4 regions of the Pseudogracilibacillus sp. SO30301A genome follow, and region 1 is predicted to be linked to each of the others. Evidence: riboswitches for the same ligand, from Rfam matches in the RefSeq annotation. Region 1 holds a riboswitch; each other region holds the start of a gene.

Region 1 (4,161 bases):
ATAACTTAAAGAATATTAACGCATCGTTAGTCAAAACTAGCGATGCGTTTTTTAATGCGTAGAATGAAGATTAGGCATAATTTAAACAACCAGCACTATAGACGAACATGTCTTTCAATTTATTTGTGAAACAGGTAATTTCTTAGGGCTCATATTCCTTTTGAAAACATTTAATTTACCGTGACGAGCAGTTCTAATAGATTCTGAGAGTGTGCTCAAGTTTTGACCCACCATAAAAGGTGGTTAGTAAACGGGATATGATAATTATTTTATCGATTTTTGTTACCTATTTTGTAATAATTAAACATATTTTGTGATATAAATGTAATTTTATTAAAACCTCTCTGTTATCTTAAACTGTTATAATTTGATTCGTGAAACAATTAAATAGAGAAGTTACTAGACATAGATAAAGTTATACAAATGAGGGAGCGGAAAAGTCTTGAAGAAAGTAATAGTCTTACTAGGAGTACTCGTGATGTTTACTTATAGCTTTACTATTGTACCGTTAACATCATTTGCAGAAAAAGATTTATCTGAAATTAAGGAAGAGAGAAAAGAAATTAAAGCAGATTTGACGGAAGCTGAAGAAGAAGTCGCAAAAGTTTTAGTAGAAATAGAATCAAAAAATAAAGAAATTAAAGAACTGAATCAGACGTTAGAAGAAAATACAAAAGCAATCCAAGAAGTAAAAGACGAGATAGATTCTGAAAAAGAACAAATAAAAATAATAGAAGATAAAATTGAAGAAAGATTTACTCTTCTTAAAGAACGAGCCAAATCCTATCAGAAAAATGGCGGCAATACTACATATTTAGAGGTACTTTTTGGTGCGGAAGATTTTACTGATTTCATCAGCAGACTTAATGCAGTGACAACCATTACAGATTCTGACGCCGACTTAATAGAAGAACAAGAAAAAGATAAGAGAGAAGTAGAGATGAAACTAAAAGAGTTAGAAAAACTAGAAGAAGAGTTATTGGAAATTGAAAAATTAGTTACAGAACAGAAAGAACAAGCAATCCAGATGAAGGAAGAACTAGAAGTAAAAAAGGATGAATTAAATGAATTAGTTCAAAAACTAGAATTTAAAGATGAGGAATTATTTGCTTTAGAAAATAAAATTCACGCTCAAGATGCAATTCCTGTTTCCGAAAGTGTTACTCCTGAGGCAATGGGTACAGGAACTTTAGGTTGGCCTACACAAGGCGGATACATTTCCAGCCATATGGGTCAGCGTTGGGGTAAAATGCATAAAGGAATCGATATTGCGCGAACTGACCGTAGTACTAGCCCGCCAATATTTGCGGCTGAAAGTGGAACGGTTGAAACAGCTGGTACAATGAATGGTTATGGTAATACAGTAATTATTAATCACGGAAATGGGCTAAAAACATTATACGGTCATATGGCGTCGATTAATGTAAAATCTGGTCAGAAAGTTTCTAAAGGAGATCAGCTTGGAATTATGGGAGCTACAGGAAATTCTACTGGAATCCATCTTCATTTTGAAGTCCATGTGAATGGCTCGCTCCAAAATCCTGTGGGATATTTAAATTAGAAAAGTTAAGGGATTTGTTCTTATTTTAATGGAACAAATCTTTTTTTATTGGACATAAAATTACATAATGTTCTTTTATTGTTAACTTTCAAAAATTCGCCTTACATACTAGAATATCTACATTATGCGATGAGCGTATTGTCACGCAACATTTTCTAGTCTATACTTAGTGTTATAGTAATAAATAATTTAATAGATTATGTTTTGGTTTTTTTGTGATACGAAAAAAATTAAAAAGGAATCAGGTGAAAATCCTGAACGGACCGGCCACTGTAAATGGGGAAGCTGTCTTTAACGATACCACTGGTACTACACTGGGAAGGTAAAAGATAAGCAATGATCCATAAGTCAGGAGACTTGCCAAAGCGATGATGCACATAATACCTTCCAGGTTAAAGGGTTTGCATAATTGGAATTCTACACAATATATAAAACTTAGTTTCAGAGAGTTTAATACTTGTATATTCCACATACATATTTATGCTCTTATCTCTTTACTTGAGGTAAGAGTTTTTTGGTGATAAATTTTTCCAAATGGGGGGATTTTAGTGATTGTTGGTACACCATTTACAAAAAAAGGAAGGGGATACTTAAATGTCAAAAGGTTTTTTAGTGCGTTTTATATCTACGTTAACTATTTTTAGTTTTATCTTTAGTTTTATGCCACATCATGTAGGGGCGGTAGCCCATGACCCAAATGATCATTCCTACGATTATGGAGTACGTATATGGGAAGATGAAACTCCGGATATTGGATTTTATATTAATGCTTCGGCAAGGTATACGCTTGAAACAGTTCAAGAACCAAGCATGGGTACAATATCAGGGGAATGGTCCGTGATGAATTTATTACGAGGTAAATATACCGGTTATGACTATGTTTCTCATATACCTGATGATTATTTTAACAACTATATAAAACGAATTGAAGATTATGTTACATTAAAGCAAGGAAATTTAGATCGAAATAAATCAACAGAATGGTCACGATTAATTTTAGCATTATCAGCATTAGATTACGATATTACGAATGTTTCAGGTTATGATTTCATTGATAAATTATCTGCATCCCACAGATTTTCCTATCGCCAAGGGATAAATGGACCGATATGGGAAGTTATTGCAATGAATACAGGAAACTATGATTTTTATCCGTATAAGATGAGTGATGCCAACACATATGGAAAAATGATTGATTATATTTTAAATCTCGAGATTAAGCAAGCAGATGGAACGACTGGTGGATGGGCGTTGATGGGTACCATACCAGACCCGGACATCACAGCAATGGCATTACAAGCATTGGCACCTTATTATAAAAATCCAGAAAAATATAATAAAACTGATGCAGAAACTACATATGAAGAATTTGAAAAAGCAGTTGAAAGAGGAATTTATACCTTATCTGAAATCCAAGCTGACAATGGAGCTTTTAAAGCTTTTGGGAATGTAAACGCTGAAAGTACGGTGCAGATCATTGTTGCCTTAACCGCTTTAGGTATTGACCCTCTAACAGATAATTTAGATTTAAACGCAATAAATAAAAATGTTAGTTTTCATAAAGGCGACGGATCGATTCAGGACGGCGTGAAAACAAACAATATGATCGATGCTCTTTTAACGTTTTGGGCTGATGGAAGTGGTTCCGAACGAGGGGTAGGCGGATTCAAACACGTAACAACAGGATTCGATGGAGGGGAATCCGGCTATGGTGTAAATGCAATGGCTACGGATCAATCCCTATACGGGTTAATTGCGTATGACCGTTTTATAAAAAGCAAGAATCCATTATATGATATGACCGATATGATGCCAAGACACGGTGGGATACTACATACTGAAATGAAATCCCGAGACGTACAGATCAAGTATGAAATAACGGAGGAATTAGACAAACAATTTACGGTTCATCCTTATGAAATTATTACTATTTCAGAAGGAGAACCGATTGAGGGTAGACAATTTGTAAATTGGAATAGTAAAGCCGATGGAAGCGGTACAATTTATACTTCTGGTGAAAAATTATCTATGCCAGATCGTGATATTTCGCTTTATGCGCAATACGAGGCAATTCCATACAATATTACTTATGAATTAAATGATGGTAAATTTGTGAATGAAAATATAGCAAAAACCTATACAGTTGAAGAAGAAATAATACTTCCTGGTGCAGAAGATATAGAAAAGTCAGGTCATACATTTGAAGGATGGTATGATAATCCTTCATTTGAAGGAGAAAAGGTAACAAGTATTTCCACTGGTAATTATGGGGACAAGACATTCTATGCAAAATGGAAAGAATTAACGGATGTTGATGAAGAGGCAGTTCTTGCAGTTGAAGAAATGATTGCTCAATTACCGTCAGTTAATGAATTAACTTTAGAAGATATAGAGAAAGTGGAAGAAGCGCGAGATGCTTACAATCAATTAACGAATAAAGAACAGGAACTTGTTTCCAATAGTAACAAACTGCTAGAGTTAGAGGAAAAACTATCTATATTAATAGAGGAAGCGAAAAATCAGACCGCCGCAAATAAAGTAATAGACTTGATTGATGCGTTACCTGAAATTGAAAATATTACACTAGATAATAAAAAAGC
Region 2 (4,161 bases), on a different contig from region 1:
ATCCTCCTTTTTGAAGAACACGCACTTTAATAGAAAGAGTTTCCCCGTTTAGCAAGGTTTTCCTTAGCGGATTACTCCACTAGGCCGCTGGTAAGTTAACGGCTCTATATTTCTGGTTGGTTAACTCTGCCTGTTTAATAGGCAATGTATTTATATCAATAACGTTATCTAGCATTCTTACTTGGATTGGAATCAGTCTTTCCAAAGCATTATTTGGTACAGCACGTCCAAGATTAATTGAGCTTAGATTACAAACGACATAATCACCAGTCTTATATTTTTTCACGATCACATCTTCATTTTCTATATATTCTTCTAAAAACTGTGTCGGTGACTGATTTTGTGTGATTTCTGTACATAAATTAGAACAATAAATAATTCCTGCATGATTATTGTTATTTCGACGATTCACTTCATCACGGTAAAACATAAATGGTGTTCCTGTTTCAAGCTGGGAAACCATAATTCGCTTCATTATTTCAATTGCAGGGACTTTTCTTTTCGTTAATTGCTCATTTCGTATACACTCTTCATATTTTTCACGCCAGGAGCCGGCACCTTTTTCTTCATCATAGAAATCTTCTAACGCATAACCCATCACTTGTTTTACTTCATGTGGGTCTAACAAATACCAATCGCCTCTTTTTTCAACTTGTTCCATAAAATAATCCGGTAAACAAACACCAGGAAAAATATCATGAGCCCGCATCCGTTCATCACCGTTATTTAATTTCAAATCTAGGAAAGATTCGATATCTGCATGCCAGACATCAAGGTAAATCGCAATCGCTCCTTTTCGGGTTCCTAACTGGTCTACACTAACGGCAGTATTGTTAAGTTGTCTAATCCATGGAACAACCCCACTTGACATTCCTTTAAACCCTTTAATGCTACTGCCACGAGCTCGAACTTTCCCCATATATACACCAATTCCGCCACCGTTTTTCGATAACTGAGCAACATCTGTGTTCACATCATAAATTGACTGTAAACTATCATCGACCGTATCTATAAAACAACTTGATAATTGACCGTGTGTTTTACCAGCATTATTCATTGTTGGAGTGGCAACGGTCATATATAAATTACTTAATGCCCAATATGCCTCTAGAACTAGTTGCTTTCGCGCTGATTTTTCTTCATCTTGCATCAGGTGCATCGCAATAATCATCCAGCGTTCCTGAGGAAGCTCGTATATATTTTTATCATGATCTGTTGCTAAATAGCGTGTAGCGAAAGTATAAATTGCTAGATAGTGAAATAAATTATCTTTTGCCGGATCAATATGTTTATTAAAATAATCGATCTCTTCTTTTGTATATTTTTCTAGTAGTGCAGTTGTATAGATTCCTTTATCCGTTAATAATTTAATAAGCTGATAGAAATCACCGTATTTTTCTTCAACGGTGTTTTTACGGTTATTGGCCGCTTTTTGATAAAGTTGTTGTAAGTATATTCGGCTAGCAAAGAAAGTCCATTCGGGATTTGCCTCATCGATATTTTCTAACGCATTTTTTATTAATAGATCCGTTATTTCCTCAAAACTAGAACTCTCATTAATTTGTCTGGATGTCTTTTCTTTATATTCCTCAATTCGTAATTGTAAACCTTCCTGCGCATCTTCAATCAATTTAGAAAGATTTACTTCTTTGCTCATCACAGCCATCCTATTTTCCTCCTTTTTCAAATAAAAAACCGTTCACCCGAGATAAAGGATGAACGGCATAAAGAGACAAAAGGATTTAAACGAAAAAAATAATCCATAATAACTTTCGTGCCGCTTCCCTATCCCTCACCCCGGAGAAATGAAACTTAAGTTAAGAAAGGCAGGTCTCCTGACTCATGCGTATTCGAATAAGATCCTTCCCATACCTTTTACAAACATATAAAATGGTATAGTGGCACTTCTTATTCGACACATTTACAGTTGCGGGGGCAGTTCCAGTTTCACACTGGATTCCCTTTTAAACACGAATGTGTCACCTTTTTAACTATATATTGTATTAAATTTTAATTTTATAACTATATATTGAATATACTAGCATAAATCAATTTCTATAGCAACTAATTTTGATACAATTCTAGTCTCGTAAAAAACTCTTTAATAAACTCATAAAATAACTTTTCCGTTGGTAATAATTCTCTTTCTTTAGGTATGATTGCTCCAACTGAACGTTTTAAACTTGGTTCAATAACAGGGATTTTTACCGTTGCTCGAGGCAAACAATCGACAATAGTTACTTCTGGTATTAATGTTACCCCAAGACCCGCTGATACCAAACCTTTTATAGAATCAATATCTTTTCCTTCAAAAGAAACTTTTGGACGAAAACCTCTTTGAATACAACCTTCCATAATAACTTCTCTTAAAACAAACCCTTCAGGAAATAATACAAACGATTCATCTCTTAATTCGATTAACTTGAGTGAAGATCTGTTAGCGAGTGGATGATTTGAAGGAATTAAAGCAACTATATCTTCGGTAAACAGTACACTGCTATGAATCTTTTCTTTGTCATTAGGCAGTGGACCGACGATTGCAATATTTATATCACCTTTGACAACGCCCTCGATTAATTCATTGTAAGAATCTTGATAAAGCTCAAACTTTACATCAGGGTATTCTTTTCTAAAATGATAAATAGCGGTTGGAAGGATATAAGATGCTAAACTTGCAGAAAATCCGATGTGTATCGTTCCTTTATGAGGATCAATATATTCTTCAACAACCTGCTTCGCGTCATCAATCACATTAACGGCTCGTTCCATATGTTCTAGAAAAATTTTTCCAATTCTGGTAAGGCGAACTGTTCTTCCTTCACGTATAAACAGATCGACCCCAAGCTCTTCTTCTAAATTAAATATTTGTCTACTAACTGCTGATTGAGCTACATGAAGTTTATTTGCAGCCTCTGTAACATGTTCTCTTTTCGCAACTTCCATAAAATATTTGATCTGTCTTAACTCCAAAACAATCACCTCCAATACTATTATCGCATAAAAGCATTAGTTATATCTATAATTAATATTGTTTAGATTGATTATCTTCTGTTACAATATAAATATGGATACTTATGTAAAAACTTATAAGCTAACTCCTTTTGTTTAATAATAGATTGTAAAAGGAATTATATCAGCTAGAAAAGGAGGCGAACATATTGTTAAGCACAAAAGAAAATTCAACGAAAGAGGAACAAGCTGTTATTGACTATATGAATCATGTTTACGAAAAAGTAAAAGCTCGTGACCCTCATGAAAAGGAATTTTTACAAGCAACAAAAATACTTTTTGATTCTCTTGTACCCGTCTTTGTGAAAAATCGCACATACAAAGATTATAACATTTTAGAGCGTCTTATCGAACCTGAAAGAGTAATTATATTCCGTGTTCCTTGGATTGATGATGATGGTAATGTTCAAGTTAATCGAGGCTATCGCGTGCAATTTAACAGTGCAATTGGACCTTACAAAGGTGGAATTCGTTTTCATCCAACTGTTAATTTAAGTGTTATGAAATTTTTAGCATTAACACAGATCTTTAAAAACTCCTTAACAGGCCAAGCAATCGGCGGAGGAAAAGGTGGAGCTGATTTTGATCCTAAAGGAAAATCCGATAATGAAATTATGCGTTTTTGTCAAAGCTTTATGACAGAGCTTTACAAGCATATTGGGCCAGATACAGATGTTCCCGCTGGTGACATAGGTGTTGGAAGACGTGAGGTCGGTTATATGTTTGGTCAATATAAGCGTCTACAAGGGGCTTATCATGCCGGTGTCTTAACAGGTAAAGGGCTAAATTATGGTGGTAGTCTAGGGCGAACAGAAGCAACAGGGTACGGAACGATTTATTTTGTAGATGAAATGTTAAAAGACCGCCGAATGAACATGAAAAACATGACAGTAATTACTTCAGGATCCGGTAATGTGGCTATATACGCAATGGAAAAAGCTATTAAATTAGGAGCAAAAGTTGTAGCATGTAGTGATTCTAATGGTTATGTTTACGATAAAAATGGATTAAGTTTACAGACAATCAAACGGATCAAATTTTCAGAAGGAGCTCGGATTAAAGAATATATTAAATCCCATCCTGAAGCAGAATATTTTGATGATTGTTCTAAAATTTGGTCTGTCCCATGTGATATTGCTTTGCCTTGTGCTA
Region 3 (4,161 bases), on a different contig from region 1:
TGGGTGCAGATGATTATATTGTTAAACCATTTAGTCCTAGAGAAGTAGTATTACGCGTGAAAGCAGTTTTACGTAGGACGAGTAGTTCTAATCTTCAAGATGACTCTAGTTCTTCTAATAATTTAATCGTATTTCCACACTTAACGATTGATCTTGATGCATATAGAGTGACTTCAAACGATCAGGAAATACAGCTTACACCAAAAGAGTATGAGCTACTTGTATTCTTAGCGCAATCACCTGATAAAGTATACAAACGTGAAGATCTTTTAAAAGAAGTTTGGCAATATGAATTTTTTGGCGACTTAAGAACTGTCGATACACATGTAAAACGATTACGTGAGAAACTAACAAATGTTTCGAAAGAAGCCGCTAAAATGATTGTTACGGTGTGGGGTATCGGGTATAAATTAGAGGTTGAGAATAAATAATGTTTTGGCGTAGTGTAGTAGGTAAACTAGCAATAACTATTTTATTGCTAGTTTCTTTTGTATTATTTATCCTCACCATTTTATTGTTAGAGTTTTTTGAAGGATTTCACGTACAGGAAGCGGAAAAAGCACTAGTTCAATCCGCATCAAAAATTTCGCTGGTAGTAGAAGAACATGATGAAAAGTCTCTGATTCGAGAAATGGTCGAAAGTGTAAAGGATCCGACTAGTAGAGTTATCATTTATTTTGAAGATGGAGAAATATGGGCTTCAAATACGACGAATAATCATTTGTTAAATTTGGATGCGATTTCCCCTGAAAATAATCCTGATTTAAAGCAAGTAGTAGAGGAACATAGAACATATAACGAGAAAATGACTGTTTTAGAAGACGAAGCTGAAATAATGGTAATCGGTATACCGATCGATAAAAAAGGCGGAGCTATATTCGTTTTTCAATCATTGGACGTTATTAATCAAACAAAAGCGGAAACGACTAAAATTATTTTTGTCGCCGCTGCAATTGCGATTGTATTGACGACAATTTTTGCATTTTTCCTTTCAACAAGAATTACCGCTCCGCTCATTCGTATGAGAGAAGCAGCTATTGATTTGGCTAAAGGTCAGTTTAATACGAAAGTCCCAGTTGTAACCCATGATGAGATAGGTGAACTGGCGATTGCATTCAACCGAATGGGAAAACAGTTGAACTTTCATATTGACGCTTTAAGGCATGAGAAAGAGCAACTTTCAAGTATTGTAAATTCTATGGCTGATGGAGTGATCACATTAACAAGGGAAGGAAGAATTATTGTTATTAATCCACCCGCCAAAAAATTTATCGAGGATTGGAATTTTGAAAATAATATTTTAACGACGGATGAATCTGAAAATCAGCTTCCACACGAGGTTAAATCAATATTACAAAAGGTAATTAAAGAAGAAAAAGAAGTTTTACAGGAGTTGAATCTCCAAGGGAGAGATTGGGTGATGATCATGACTCCTCTCTATGATAAATCGTATATTCGTGGTGCAGTTGCAGTAATAAGGGATATGACGGAAGAACGTCAAATTGATAAATTAAGAAAAGACTTTATTTCTAATGTTTCTCACGAGCTTCGCACACCAATTGCACTATTGCAAGGATATAGTGAGGCAATTGTTGATGATATCGCTGAGTCAAAGGAAGAAAAAAATGAGTTAGCTAAAATAATTCATGAAGAATCTCTTCGGATGGGGCGGCTCGTAAATGAGTTGTTAGATATTGGTCGGATGGAAGCGGGACATATAGAATTAAATTTAGAAACTATCGATGCTGAACAGTTTACCAGTCGAATTTACAAAAAGTTTATTGGTATGGCGGAAGAATATAATATTGAATTACGTTTGACAAAAGAGATCGAAAAGAATATGATTACAATTGACCAAGATCGAATTGAGCAAGTTTGTACCAACTTAATCGACAATGCACTTGGTCATACGAAGCCGGGAGGGTATGTACATATCCTCGTACGTTCTCAAGACCAACATTTTTATGTTGAAGTTGAAGATAATGGTTCTGGAATTCCTGAAGAAGATCTTTCATTTATATTTGAAAGATTTTATAAAGCAGATAAATCACGAACACGTAATGACAAGAAAAAAGGTACTGGACTAGGACTTGCGATTGCCAAACATATTGTATCTGCGCATAAAGGAATCATTTCAGTTAAAAGTAAGGTGAATGAAGGAACAACATTTAGTTTTAAAATTCCACAGTAATAATGATAAAATTTGATAGGAGACTTTGGTGTGTATACATATCGTATACTTAAATGGGAATCTAGTGAAAATCTAGAACTGTCCTCGCAACTGTAAGTAATGACGAACTAGGCGTAAAACCACTGTACATGTACGGGAAGGTGCCTAAAGTAGGATGAATTACAAGTCAGTAGACCTGCCAAATTCTTCAAATTTCATTGAAGCTTCGGGGGTAAGGCATCAATCTATATTCATTATTTACATGCAAACCCTCTTGGTGTTTGCATTTTTTATTTTTCAGAGGTTATTTTCAACGATAGGTCTTGTCACAACTTCCATAAATTGTCCAATAGTTGTAACTTGTCTACATTTCGTAGTATTTAAATTTTCACTACTGCACAGTATCCTTCTACTACAAAGTAGATACCAAAATTTACAACACTTTTATGATAAGGAGAATGAAATGATGAAAAAATGGATGTTATCTTTATTTACTATTTTCTCAGCGCTTATATTGGCTGTTGGATGTTCTAATGATCCAGCAACACCTACTCAAGAGGAATCAACAGAAGCGACTCCAGAAACAACAGAAGTACAAGAAGAAGTTATTACAGTAACCATTTCCAAAGATGAAGGGGAAGAAGTACTGTCAGAAAAAGAAATAGCAATTGAAGAAAATGATATCTTAATGGATGTTATGAAAGAAAATTATGATATTGAAGAAGATAATGGATTTATTACTTCCATTGATGGGGTTGCTCCAGAAGAAGGAGAAGAGAAAGCATGGATGTATTTTGTGAATGATGAAATGGCAATGGTTGGTGCAGCAGAATATGAATTAAAAGCTGGATACAAAATAGTTTTCGATTTACAAGCATGGGAATAATAGTTTGAACACGTATAAATTAACCTTATTAGCTATTTTTGCTGCACTCGGCATAGTGGGTCGTGCTGTTGTAGTTTTTATACCAAATGTTCAACCAGTCACAGCACTAATTATTATCTGTGGAATATTACTTGGTCCCGTTTCGGCTCTATTGTTGTCGTTAATTGTAACGTTCCTTTCGAATATGCTGTTAGGAATGGGAATCTGGACAGTATGGCAAATTGTCACTTGGGGATTAATTGGTATTATTTGCGGATTACTTGGAAAGGTATTTAAAAAAATACATACTGTCGTTATCGTATTAATTGGGATAATTAGTGGCTACTTCTATGGATTTATTATTTCACTAACGACCTACCAGGTTACAGGGAAGTTTTGGCCATATTATATTTTAGGATTACCGTTTGATACATACCATGCAATTGGAAATGCAGTTTTTATTATCTTATTATATCCGATAATAACTCATCTTTTAAGAAAATATGCAAATGATCGCTTTTGTATTCAACAACAAATTTAATGAATACTATATATAAATGATTAACCCGAATAATGGATTATGCTTACAAAGTCCTTATTTGGGATTTTTTTATTATAAAGAACAGTTATTTATTTCAGATTAGCCATTCTTATAGTAGAATTGAATTAGAAAAGGGGTGCTTAGTTATTGTTTCAACATGTATTATTAACTTGTCAAAATAAAATGCAAAAAGAGCGTTCAATTTCAGCAGTATATTATTTACTGCAAGGAAAACAATCTATTCAAACGATTCAAGATGCTCAGTTATTTAGGCTAACCGAATATTTTGGTGTTTATAAGAATCTTACTAAACGTCGTTTTTTTATGTTTGTAAATAAACTTGTGGAACAAAAGCTACTTCAACCCTCAAGAAATACAAATTTTTATTACATAACAGACAAAGGGAAAAAAAGATTTGCTCAATCTGCAAATAACCTGGCGTATTTGTCCGGTTTTCGTTTTCGACAATTTGATCAAACTTTCTTTTGTAGGTTGTTATTATTAATTCAAGTATTAACAAATAGCAAAAAGAGAAATTTTACTTACATACCTATTATCGAAAATATAGATATCGAAAATTGGGTA
Region 4 (4,161 bases), on a different contig from region 1:
GTGGTAACCCAACTATAGAAGTCGAAATTTCAACTGAATCAGGTGCATTTGGAGTTGCTTTAGTTCCAAGTGGAGCGTCAACAGGAGAATATGAAGCTGTTGAACTAAGAGATGGTGATAAAGATCGCTACTTAGGTAAAGGTGTTTTAAAAGCAGTTGAAAATGTTAATGAAAAAATTGCTCCAGAACTGCTTGGGCTTGATGTAACTCGTCAAAATATCATCGATGCGATTATGATTGAGCTTGATGATACAGAGAATAAAAGTAACTTAGGAGCAAATGCTATTTTAGGCGTTTCCATGGCAGCAGCCCATGCAGCAGCATCACACTTAAATATCCCTCTGTATAATTATTTAGGTGGATTTAATGCAAATGTTCTACCTGTACCGATGATGAATATTTTAAATGGTGGAGAACATGCAGATAATAATGTGGATATCCAGGAATTCATGATCATGCCGGTTGCAGCACCTTCGTTTAAAGAAGCTGTGCGTATTGGAGCTGAAATTTTTCATGCACTTAAAAAAGTCTTGCAAGATAAAGGGCTTAATACAGCCGTAGGTGATGAGGGTGGATTTGCACCTAACTTGTCCTCCAATGAAGAAGCATTACAAACAATTGCAGAAGCGATTGAAGCAGCAGGATATAAAGTAGGAGAAGAAGTTCAACTTGCAATGGACGTTGCTTCATCTGAATTTTACGAAGATGGAAAATATAATTTAAAAGGTGAAGGTGTTGTTCGTACTTCCGAAGAAATGGTCGATTGGTATGAAGAATTAATTGAAAAATACCCGATTATTTCAATTGAAGATGGACTCGATGAGAATGACTGGGAAGGTCATAAACTACTTACAGAACGGATTGGTACACGTGTGCAATTAGTTGGAGATGATCTTTTCGTAACAAACACAGAAAAACTTGTACAAGGCATTGAACAAGGTGTTGGAAACTCTATTTTAATCAAAGTGAATCAAATCGGTACGTTAACTGAAACGTTTGAAGCGATTGAAATGGCAAAACGTGCTGGTTACACTGCTGTTATCTCTCATCGCTCAGGAGAAACAGAAGATGCAACGATCGCAGACATTGCTGTTGCAACAAATGCAGGACAAATAAAAACTGGTGCACCATCACGAACAGACCGTGTGGCAAAATATAATCAACTAATCCGGATTGAAGATGAACTTGCAGGAATTGGTGAATATGCTGGATTAGAAGCTTTTTATAATTTGAAAAAATAACAAGGTTTATTGAAAAATCATCAGTGTGATAGAACGCTGATGATTTTTTTATTGGGATAATTGTTCCCTTCCGTGGTTAAATCGCGAAATGCGTGGCTACTGCTTTCCCCCGTGGTTATTACATGTTTTACGTGGTTAAATTACAAACTTCGTGGTTAATTTTGCTTTGCCGTGGTTAAATCGTGAACTCCGTGGTTAAAAAACAATTCATTTAAAATAATCTTCAAACTCCATTACAATGTACATAAACACTCGTTTAAGAAAGGGGTATGAAAGTGAACGTATTGGTAGTAGGTGCAAACGGACAAATTGGAAAACAGCTCATCGACTTATTAAAAGAGAGTGACCATACACCTGTAGCAATGGTGCGAAAAGAAGAGCAGGCAAACACTTTTCAACAAGCAGGAGTAGAAGCTGTAGTAGCAGATTTAGAAGGTAGCGTTGAGAAAATAGCAAAAGCTGCTGACGGCTGTGATGCCGTCTTATTTACTGCAGGGTCAGGTGGTCATACTGGAGCAGATAAAACTTTATTAGTAGATCTCGACGGTGCGGTAAAGACGATCGAGGCTACTAAGCAAGCTGGGATCAAGAGATTTATTATGGTAAGTGCATTTCAGGCAAATAACCGAGAATATTGGAATGAAAAAATCCGTCATTATTATGTCGCTAAACATTATGCTGATAAAGAATTGTTAAGAAGTGGATTAACGTACACGATTCTGCGACCAGGTGGACTAACGAATGATCCAGGCACTGGAAAAGTGTTGATAGGTGAAAACTTATCCGGAAGGGGAAAAATTTCAAGAGCTGATGTTGCTAAAATAGTTTTTTCCTGTTTGGATAATGAAAAAACGTTCAACCGTTCATTTGATGTAGTAGAAGGGGAAGAAGCTATCGAGAATGCTTTAGAGAGATTATAGAGGATGTTCAAAAAGTCCGGTAAAAATGGCACTGCGAATTTCGCACGAATGCTTGCTTTTCCGCTCCTTGAAAAAGGAAAGCACTTTTTCTGCGTGCTAGAAGCGTTTCCTTGGAAAAGAAGATCACTTTTTCTGTGTGCCAGATCTTTGCTCATGTATTTAAAAGCATACATTCCGCTGACGGGAGCTGCGCCGCCTCGAACTTCTTGGTCCTTTTTATCCTTTTCATTCATTGCGGCGTCTGTAAAGACATGGGAGTTTTGAACACGCACTTATAGTAATAAAAAAACTTAATGATATAATGAAGATATAAACTGAATATAGGAGAAATAGGTGTAATAAAGAAATTATCTTTATTGCTTAAAAGGGAAACCGGTGAAAATCCGGTGCTGTCCCGCAACTGTGTATAGGAGCAATTCGAAATAATCCACTGTTTTCATGATTATGAAGACGGGAAGGATCGAAAAGCGATGATTATGAGCCAGGAGACCTGCCTATTTGATCTCGTACATCAGTTCCTACGGAGGATAGGAGGTGTTGGTAGAAAAGCGCGGTGATTTTTAAATAAAGACACCGAGGCTTATTTTGATTTGGATCATACACTTACGAACAACCTTCTTTTATAGGGAGGTTGTTTTTTGTGGAAGAAGACTATGGAGGTGTTCAAACTGTACGGAACAGTCAATTACTTCATCGAGCGATTGCAGACAACAATAATGAATAGGCTTGTTGCAGAAAAGAGTCTTTCACTAGAAGAAGGGTATACAAAATTTAAAAATGATATCCAGAAATTAGATGAAGCGAAAGAAGTAAAAGAGGCTTATTTAGTAAATTTAAACAAAGCATATGAAATCGTAAATGAACGTGTAGGTGGTCGCCAAGAAGATGATCTATTAGGAATGCGTATTTAGATTAGAAAGTGGGGGGATGTCCTAAAATCAAAAGGACACCCCCTTTACTGTTATTTTGCAGTTTTTTTCGCTGTTGTCGTTTTTTTCTTCGGTTTTGTTTTTTCTTTTTTTGCTTTATCTAATGATGCTTGGAGTGCATCCATTAAGTTTGTCACATTGTCTGGCTTCCTCTCGGTCTTACCGGTAACTGTGGCAGTTTTGTCGGTTTTCTTATTTTCGATTGTCTCAAGTAGTGAAGTACGGTATTCATCTGTATATTTTTCAGGATCAAAAACAGTTGTCAGTTGGTCGATTAATAATTTTGCGGTATCAAGCTCTTTTTTCACTATTTCTACCTTTTCCGGTACATTAGGTACATCCTTGATGTTTCTTACTTCATCTGGATAATGAATCGTTTCCACAACAAGTATGTTTTCATAAAATCGAATGACTGCAAGCTGTTCTTTAGAACGAATCATCATCTTAGCTACCCCTATTTTCCCCGTTTCTTCTAAAGCTGTACGTAATAGAGAATAAGCTTTTGAACCACCATCCCCAGGTGATAAATAGTAACTTTTTTCGAAATAAATTGGATCAATTTCTTCTAGTTTAACGAAATCGAGAATTTCTACAGCTTTATCACCTTGTTCTTTTTTTAATGCATTTAAATCTTCTTCATCTAACATAACGAATTTGTCTTTCGTAATTTCATACGCTTTAACGATTTCTTCTTCTTCTACTTTCCGATCGCAAACCGGGCATACTTTTTGATACTTAATAGGTGTTTGACATTCTTTGTGAAGTTGTCTTAATTTCACATCTTTATTTTCTGTGGCAGCATGCATTTTTACAGGAATATTGACTAGTCCAAAACTTATGGTTCCTTTCCACATGGTATGCATGAAAAGACGCCTCCTTTTCAATGTAGTTTGTGTATGCTTTTGCATTTTTATCCTTTAAAAAGCACAACTTATTAAGAAGGAACGGAGGAGTGAAAAAAATGGAATTAATGCAACCTATCCAAACAGCAAAAATAATCCCAAAAAAAGATTGGATTTATGAAGTGAAATATGATGGTTTCCGTGCGTCTCTATTGTGGAGCGAAAATAA

The links. A riboswitch is a leader RNA that binds a small molecule or an ion and turns the genes downstream of it on or off. The one in region 1 is predicted to bind cobalamin.
Region 2: it holds a riboswitch for cobalamin, as region 1 does, so the genes downstream of both, SPD89_RS02375 (ribonucleoside-diphosphate reductase subunit alpha) here and SPD89_RS04255 (InlB B-repeat-containing protein) in region 1, are expected to answer to the same signal.
Region 3: it holds a riboswitch for cobalamin, as region 1 does, so the genes downstream of both, SPD89_RS00410 (DUF4430 domain-containing protein) here and SPD89_RS04255 (InlB B-repeat-containing protein) in region 1, are expected to answer to the same signal.
Region 4: it holds a riboswitch for cobalamin, as region 1 does, so the genes downstream of both, SPD89_RS08225 (hypothetical protein) here and SPD89_RS04255 (InlB B-repeat-containing protein) in region 1, are expected to answer to the same signal.

What each region holds. Positions count from the first base shown of each region.
Region 1 is NZ_JAXHDD010000005.1:9,097-13,257, forward strand. Features, by position in the region: gene SPD89_RS04245 (C40 family peptidase) at 1-4, shown strand, start outside; gene SPD89_RS04250 (murein hydrolase activator EnvC family protein) at 443-1,561, shown strand; cobalamin riboswitch at 1,750-1,940, shown strand; gene SPD89_RS04255 (InlB B-repeat-containing protein) at 2,156-4,161, shown strand, end outside.
Region 2 is NZ_JAXHDD010000002.1:119,992-124,152, reverse strand. Features, by position in the region: partial or broken gene SPD89_RS02375 (ribonucleoside-diphosphate reductase subunit alpha) at 92-1,666, opposite strand; cobalamin riboswitch at 1,809-2,001, opposite strand; gene SPD89_RS02370 (LysR family transcriptional regulator) at 2,065-2,970, opposite strand; gene gdhA (NADP-specific glutamate dehydrogenase) at 3,213-4,161, shown strand, end outside.
Region 3 is NZ_JAXHDD010000001.1:75,820-79,980, reverse strand. Features, by position in the region: gene SPD89_RS00420 (response regulator transcription factor) at 1-431, shown strand, start outside; gene SPD89_RS00415 (ATP-binding protein) at 431-2,191, shown strand; cobalamin riboswitch at 2,201-2,388, shown strand; gene SPD89_RS00410 (DUF4430 domain-containing protein) at 2,637-3,056, shown strand; gene SPD89_RS00405 (ECF transporter S component) at 3,061-3,576, shown strand; gene SPD89_RS00400 (helix-turn-helix domain-containing protein) at 3,724-4,161, shown strand, end outside.
Region 4 is NZ_JAXHDD010000012.1:25,294-29,454, reverse strand. Features, by position in the region: gene eno (phosphopyruvate hydratase) at 1-1,241, shown strand, start outside; gene SPD89_RS08230 (SDR family oxidoreductase) at 1,517-2,161, shown strand; cobalamin riboswitch at 2,476-2,673, shown strand; gene SPD89_RS08225 (hypothetical protein) at 2,800-3,072, shown strand; gene ku (non-homologous end joining protein Ku) at 3,123-3,953, opposite strand; gene ligD (DNA ligase D) at 4,052-4,161, shown strand, end outside.